Regions from separate parts of the Streptomyces sp. UC4497 genome, predicted to be linked through region 1. Evidence: riboswitches for the same ligand, from Rfam matches in the RefSeq annotation. Region 1 holds a riboswitch; the other holds the start of a gene.
What was found. A riboswitch is a leader RNA that binds a small molecule or an ion and turns the genes downstream of it on or off. The one in region 1 is predicted to bind glycine.

Region 2: another riboswitch for glycine. It lies ahead of gcvT (glycine cleavage system aminomethyltransferase GcvT); the one in region 1 lies ahead of gcvP (aminomethyl-transferring glycine dehydrogenase).

The regions. Positions count from the first base shown of each region.
Region 1 covers NZ_JBTYHB010000005.1:350,953-354,724, reverse strand. Annotated here, with positions in the region: gene ACYSUO_RS10475 (DNA polymerase IV) at 1-1,372, shown strand, start outside; gene ACYSUO_RS10470 (PRC-barrel domain-containing protein) at 1,315-1,689, opposite strand; glycine riboswitch at 1,813-1,908, shown strand; gene gcvP (aminomethyl-transferring glycine dehydrogenase) at 2,095-3,772, shown strand, end outside.
Region 2 covers NZ_JBTYHB010000051.1:25,138-28,909, reverse strand. Annotated here, with positions in the region: gene glyA (serine hydroxymethyltransferase) at 1-251, opposite strand, end outside; gene gcvH (glycine cleavage system protein GcvH) at 260-637, opposite strand; gene gcvT (glycine cleavage system aminomethyltransferase GcvT) at 692-1,807, opposite strand; glycine riboswitch at 1,863-1,964, opposite strand; glycine riboswitch at 1,965-2,074, opposite strand; gene ACYSUO_RS39230 (AAA family ATPase) at 2,235-2,852, shown strand; gene ACYSUO_RS39225 (enhanced serine sensitivity protein SseB) at 2,980-3,772, shown strand, end outside.

The DNA of each region.
Region 1 (3,772 bases):
CTCTGCGGAGCAGGCGGCGAAGCCGAGCCTGCGCGGGAAAGCGGTCGTCGTGGGCGGGCTCGGTCCGCGCGGTGTCGTGGCCACGGCGTCGTACGAGGCGCGGAAGTTCGGGGTGCACTCGGCGATGCCGATGGGACAGGCGCGCCGGCTCGCCCCGCATGCCGCCTACCTGGTGCCGCGCTTCCGGCTCTACCGGGAGATCAGCGAGCAGGTGATGGGGCTCCTCGGCGCCCTTTCGCCGCTCGTGGAGCCGCTGAGCCTGGACGAGGCGTTCGTCGATCTGGAGGCCGGTGAGGCGGCCTGGGACGCCGCTTCGGCGGAGGCCGTGGGGCGGCGGCTGCGGGCCGACATCCGGCGTGTGACCGGGCTGACCGGGTCCGTGGGGCTCGCCGCGTCCAAGATGCTCGCCAAGATCGGCTCGGAGGAGGCGAAGCCGGACGGGCTCGTGCTCATACGCCCCGGTACCGAGCGCGCGCTGCTCGGGCCGCGGTCCGTGCGGATCCTGCCCGGCGTCGGGCCCGCGACGGCGGATCATCTGCGGCGGGCCGGGATTCTGACCGTGGAGGAGATCGCGGGGGCCGGCGAGGACGAGCTGGTGCGCCTCCTCGGGAAGGCGCACGGCAGCCATCTGTACGAGATGGCGCTGGCCCGCGACGAGCGGCCGGTCGTCGCCGAGCGGGACTCCAAGTCGGTATCGGTCGAGGACACGTACGACGTGGACATCCATGACCGGGTGCGGGTCCGGATGGAGGTGCGCAGGCTCGCCGGCCGGTGCGTGGAGCGGCTGAGAGCGGCCGAGCGCTCGGGGCGGACCGTGGTGCTCAAGGTGCGGCGCTACGACTTCTCGACGCTGACGCGCTCCGAGACGCTGCGGGGGCCGACGGACGACCCCGGGGTGGTGCGGGAGGCCGCGGCGCGGTTGCTGGAGAGCGTGGACACGACCGGTGGTGTGCGGTTGCTGGGGGTCGGTGTCAGCGGGCTCGCCGACTTCACGCAGGAGGACCTGTTCGCGCAGTTCGCCGCCGCGGAGGAAGCGGCCGCGGAGGAAGCGGCCGCCGAGGAGCCGGAGGGGGAGGCGGACGCGGCCGAGCCGGTGGAGGCCGCCGAGCCCGTCGAGCGGCGATGGCTGGCCGGGCACGATGTGCGGCATGCCGAGTTCGGGCCCGGGTGGGTGCAGGGCAGCGGGCTGGGGCGGGTGACCGTGCGGTTCGAGACGCCGTATGCGCTGGTGCCGGGGCGGGTGCGGACCTTCCGGGTCGACGATCCCGAGCTGGAGTCGGCGGATCCGCTTCCGCTGGTGGAGGGCGCCGAGGTTCAGGTCGGGTCGTCCTCCGCGCCCGCGACCTTGCCGAATGTGACGTCGGGCGACTGAGGAGCCGTGATGTCCAGACCGTAGTGGTCGTAGAGCTGGAGTTCCTGCTCGGGGGAGAGGTGGCGGCCGACGCCGAAGTCGGGGGAGTCCTTGATCAGGGAGCGCTCGAAGGGCACGTGCAGCGTGCCGTCCGTGAAGTCGCTGGGTTCGAGCGGGACGAAGGCGTCGCGGCTGAACAGGCCGGTTCGTATCGCGGCCCACTCCGGTTCGCCCGTCGCGTCGTCGAGGTACACCTCGTCGATGGTGCCGATCTTGGCTCCGTTGCGGTCGAACGCCTTGCGGCCGATCAGATTGCGCGGATCAACATCGGTCTGCACGGGCCCTCCAACTGATCGCGATGATCGCAACTCGTCTGTAAGCACTACGAAAGAGCACATTGCGGAAGGCGGCCACTCGGGGGCTGCGGCCAAGTAGCCGCTGGTAGGCTGGCGAGTGGCTGCTGACCCCGTGCGGGAGAGTCTTCCGACAGTAGTCGGGGGCGCCGAAGGAGCAAATCCTCCCCGGAATCTCTCAGGCCCCTGTACCGCACGGACGAGGTCACTCTGGAAAGCAGGGCGGGGTGCACGGTTTCCGCTCTCACCGACGGTGCAAGCCGGTGTGTTCCGTGTTCTCGCGGGGTGGGCCGGTGAAGCTCTCAGGTTGAGATGACAGAGGGGGAGGCCGTCCGGGTACCCGCGCCGTGGTGCCCCTCGTAGGTCGCAATGACCAGGAGGCCTCCGCCAATGACCGCCAATCGTATTCCGCTCTCGCAGCTGGAGCGAGGAATCCCCTTCGAGCAGCGCCACATCGGCCCCGATGACGCCGCTCAGGCCAAGATGCTCGCGCAGGTCGGCTACGGCTCGCTGGACGAGCTGACCGCGGCCGCGGTGCCCGATGTGATCAAGAGCGCCGAGGCGCTCGACCTTCCGGCCGCCCGTAGCGAGGCCGAGGTGCTCGCCGAGCTCAAGACGCTCGCCGAGCGCAACCAGGTGCTCGGCTCGATGATCGGCCTCGGTTACTACGGGACGTTCACGCCGCCGGTCATCCTGCGCAATGTGATGGAGAACCCGTCCTGGTACACGGCGTACACGCCCTACCAGCCGGAGATCTCGCAGGGCCGCCTCGAGGCGCTGCTCAACTTCCAGACCATGGTCGCCGAGTTGACCGGCCTGCCCACTTCGGGTGCCTCGCTGCTCGACGAGGGCACCGCGGCCGCCGAGGCGATGGCCCTGTCGCGCCGCGTCGGCAAGGTCAAGAACGGCGTGTACGTCGTCGACGCCGACGCCCTTCCGCAGACCATCGCCGTCATCGAGACGCGCGCCGAGCCGACCGGCGTCGAGATCGTCGTCGCCGACCTGAGCGAGGGCATCCCCGCCGAGGTCGCCGAGCGCGGTGTCGTGGGTGTGCTCGTGCAGTACCCCGGTGCCTCGGGTGTCGTGCGGGACATCAAGCCCGTGATCGACCAGGCGCACGAGCTGGGTGCCATCGTCACCGTCGCCGCCGATCTTCTTGCTCTTACGTTGCTGACCTCGCCCGGCGAACTCGGCGCGGACATCGCCGTCGGTACGACGCAGCGCTTCGGTGTCCCGATGGGCTTCGGTGGTCCGCACGCCGGATACATGGCCGTACGCGAGAAGTTCGCGCGCTCGCTGCCGGGCCGTCTGGTCGGTGTGTCCGTCGACGCCGACGGCAACAAGGCGTACCGACTCGCCCTGCAGACCCGTGAGCAGCACATCCGCCGCGAGAAGGCGACCAGCAACATCTGTACCGCGCAGGTGCTGCTCGCCGTCATGGCCGGCATGTACGCCGTGTACCACGGGCCCGAGGGCCTGAAGTCCATCGCGCGGCGCACCCACCGCTACGCCACCGTGCTCGCCGCGGGACTCACCGCGGGCGGCGTCGAGGTCGTGCACGGCGCGTACTTCGACACCCTCACCGTGCGGGTGCCCGGCCGGGCCGCCGAGGTCGTCTCCGCCGCGCGCGAGGGCGGTGTCAACCTGCGCCTCGTGGACGCCGATCACGTCTCGCTCTCCTGTGACGAGACCACCACACGGGCCCAACTGGGCTCCGTTTGGAGCGCGTTCGGTGTCGAGGGGGACGTCGAGGCCCTGGACGCCGAGGCGGCGGACACGCTGCCGGGCGGCCTGCTGCGCGAGGACGACTACCTGACGCACCCCGTCTTCCACCAGCACCGCTCCGAGACGGCGATGCTGCGTTACCTGCGGACGCTCGCCGACCGCGACTACGCGCTGGACCGCGGCATGATCCCGCTGGGCTCCTGCACGATGAAGCTCAACGCGACGACGGAGATGGAGCCGGTCACCTGGCCCGAGTTCGGCCAGCTGCACCCCTTCGCCCCCGCCGAGCAGGCGCAGGGCTACCTGACGCTCATCCGTGAGCTGGAGGAGCGGCTCGCCGAGG
Region 2 (3,772 bases), on a different contig from region 1:
GCCTTCACGCGGTCGATCGCGATCTGCTCGGTGACGTCGACGTGCTCGCAGCCGCCGTAGTAGCGGCGGCCGGGGTAGCCCTCCGCGTACTTGTTGGTGAGGACCGAGCCCTGGGCCTCCATGACGGCGGCCGGAGCGAAGTTCTCCGACGCGATCATTTCGAGGGTCGACTGCTGGCGCTTCAGCTCGGCGTCGACCGCGACGGCGACCTCGGGGTCGAGCTCGTGCAGGGATTCGTTCAGTACGGACATCGGTGGGGTCAGCTCCCGGAGAACTCGGTGTACTCGTCGGCGGAGAGCAGGTCCTTCGGCTCGTCGGCCAGCCGGACCTTGAACAGCCAGCCGCCCTCGAACGGGGCCGAGTTGACCAGGGCCGGGTCGTCGACGACGTCCTGGTTGATCTCGGTCACCTCGCCGTTGACGGGGGAGTACAGGTCGGAGACCGACTTGGTCGACTCGAGCTCGCCACAGGTCTCGCCCGCGGTCACGGTGTCACCGACCTCGGGGAGCTGGACGAACACGATGTCACCGAGCGCGTTCGCGGCGTGCTCCGTGATGCCGATCGTGGCGACGCCGTCCTCGACGGCCGAGAGCCACTCGTGCTCCTTGCTGTAACGCAGCTGCTGGGGGTTGCTCATGATGCGAATTCTCCTGTACGCGGGAAGGTGCTGGTGACAGAGGGGGAGCGTGCGCTACTTCTGGCGCTTGTAGAACGGCAGGGCCACGACCTCGTACGGCTCGTGCTTGCCGCGGATGTCGACTCCGACACCCGCCGTACCCGCCTCGGCGTGCGCGGGGTCCACGTACGCGATCGCGATCGGCTTGCCGAGCGTCGGGGACGGGGCGCCGGAGGTGACCTCGCCGATCACCTTGCCGTCGACGACGACGGACATCCCGGCGCGCGGGACGCGGCGGCCCTCGGCGATGAGGCCGACGAGCTTGCGGGGCGGGTTGGCCTCGGCGCGCTCGGCGGCGGCGACCAGCGCGTCGTGGCCCACGAAGTTGTCCCCGTGCGAGGTCTTCTCGAACTTCACGACGCGGCCGAGGCCGGCGTCGAAGGGCGTGAGGTCGGTCGTCAGCTCGTGCCCGTACAGCGGCATGCCCGCCTCCAGGCGCAGCGTGTCCCGGCAGGACAGGCCGCAGGGGACGAGGCCGTACTCGGCGCCCGCCTCGGTCAGCGCCTGCCACAGCTTCTCGGCGTCGGCGGGGGAGACGAACAGCTCGAAGCCGTCCTCTCCGGTGTAGCCGGTGCGCGCGATGAGCGCCTCGACACCGGCGACGGTGCCGGGCAGACCCGCGTAGTACTTCAGGCCGTCCAGGTCCGCGTCCGTGACGGACTTCACGATCGCGGCCGAGGTCGGGCCCTGCACCGCGAGCAGCGCGTACGCGTCGTGGTCGTCGCGGACCTCGGCGTCGAAGCCGGCGGCGCGCTCGGTCAGGGCGTCGAGCACGACCTGCGCGTTGCCCGCGTTGGCGACGACCATGTACTCGGTCTCGCCGAGCCGGTACACGATCAGGTCGTCGAGGATCCCGCCGTCCTCGCGGCAGATCATCGTGTAGCGGGCGCGGCCGGCGCCGACGGAGCCGATGTTGCCGACGAGGGCGTGGTTGAGCAGGTCCACGGCCTCGGGCCCGGACACCGTGATCTCGCCCATGTGGGAGAGGTCGAAGAGGCCGGCCCGCGTGCGCACGGCGTTGTGCTCGTCGCGCTCGCTGGCGTAGCGCAGCGGCATGTCCCAGCCGGCGAAGTCGGTCATGGTCGCGCCGAGCGAACGGTGCAGGGCGTCCAGTGCGGTGGTGCGGGTCATAGCTGGTCTGCTCCCAGGGGCATGACGGCGATGGCGGGGTCTCGCGTACGAGACGTCCTCCCCATCTGTCATCGGAACCTGAGAGGTTCGCCCCGAGGGGGCTTGCACCTTGGGTGGGGGCGCCGTGTCACAAAGGCGCCCCACTTTTCAGATCTGCCTCGCCCGCGCGGTACGGGGCCTGAGAGATTCAAGGGAGGAACTTGCTCCTTCGGCGTCCGGGAACTCGTCGATACGACTCGGTACCCGGAACTCTCCCGCGCGGATTCAAGCGGCCGGTATGCAGTTGCGGGCACATCATTGCATGCCCGTCCGACAGGGAAACCCCTTGAGGGGCATTACCTTCTCTTTACACTTGAGGGGCAAGGGTGACGTGACCGCAGCGGGGAGGACGATCACGGTGCACAAGGCAGTGGCGGGGGCTTATGCGGTGTCGGCTTCGGCGCCGGTGGTGGCAGGGGTGATCCCCGGCCAGCGCTCGGTGCGGGACCTGCGCGGCCGCCGTGGTCACACACCACGAAGGCTCGCGTTCGCGGCGGGCGACCTCGTCGTGCTCTCGGGCCTGCCGGGCAGCGGCAAGTCGACGCTGATGCGGCGGGCCGTCACGGAGATCCGGATCGATTCGCAGGACACCCGCGAGCGCTGGGCCGCGCGCATGCCGCGCTACCTGCCGTACGCGCTGTACCGCCCGCTGGTCCGCGTCGCGCACTACGTGGGGCTGCGCCGGGCGATGCGCTCGGGCGTGAGCGTCGTCGTGCACGACTGCGGTACGCAGGCGTGGGTGCGCCGCTGGGTGATCCGCACGGCGCGGCGGCGCGGGGTCGCCGTCCACCTGATGCTGCTCGACGTACCGGCGGACACGGCCCTCGAAGGGCAGCGGGACCGCGGCCGCGGGGTGTCCCGGTACGCCTTCGCCCGGCACCGCCGTGCGGTGGGCGCGCTCGTCAGCTCGACGGAGCGCGGGGACCTGCCGGTCGGGATGGAGTCGGCGGTGCTGCTCGACCGGGCGGCGATGGAGGCGCTGGGAGGGATCACGTTCGGCGACTGACGCGGGGGCCCGCCCGGTAAGCGGCCGGCCCGGTAAGCGGAAGTAACCGCACCGTGTCCCCTTGTGTGTACGAGTTAAGGTCGGGCGGGCACAGCAGCGGGCAGAACAGCAGAGGTTGATGGCAGTCATGGAGTTCCCAGGCACCCAGGAGCCGGGTCACGGTCACGCCCAGGGGCACGAGGGCGGCTACGCCCACCCCGCGCAGGGCTGGCCCGCCAACGAGTTGGAGCAGGTCCTCGCCGCGGCGCTCGGCCAGGAGGCGGGGTCTTCGGCGGGTGGCCGGATCGTCGAGGTGCTCGGCCGCAGCCATGTGTGGATACCGCTGCCCAGGGGCGGTTCGAACGCCAGCAGGGACCTCGATCTGCCGAGCCTGGAGATCGCGGGCCAGGCCTACGTCCCCGTGTTCAGCTCCGAGCAGCAGTTCATGGCGGTCACCGGCGGCCGCATGGACTGCACGGTGGCCCCGGCCGTGGAGTTCGCGCGCGGGCTTCCGCCGCAGGTCGGCATCGCCGTGAACCCGGACGGCACGGTCGGCGTACCGCTGCCGCCGCCGGCCGTCGCCGAGCTGGCCCGCAGTGGTCGCACGCCGCTGGACGGCCCGGCGACGGGTGGCCGCGTGGTGCTGAGCGAGCCCGACTGGCAGGTCGACCCCATGGACTTCCTGGCCGCGGTGCGCGAGGAGTTCGACGGGCTCGGCACGGTGCTGAGCGCCCGGCGCTGCCTCGCGACGGTGGAGGACGCCGAGCCGTCCCTGTTCATCGGCGTGGAGCTGTCGCAGTCCGTGGGCGCCCCGAGCGGCGCGGGGGACCTTCCGCTGGACGCGCTGGGGCGGGCGCTGGGTCGCGCGCCGGTGGCCTGGGCGGTCAACCTGGTGTTCCTGGACGTGACGCAGGACCCCGTCGCGGACTGGTTGCGTACAC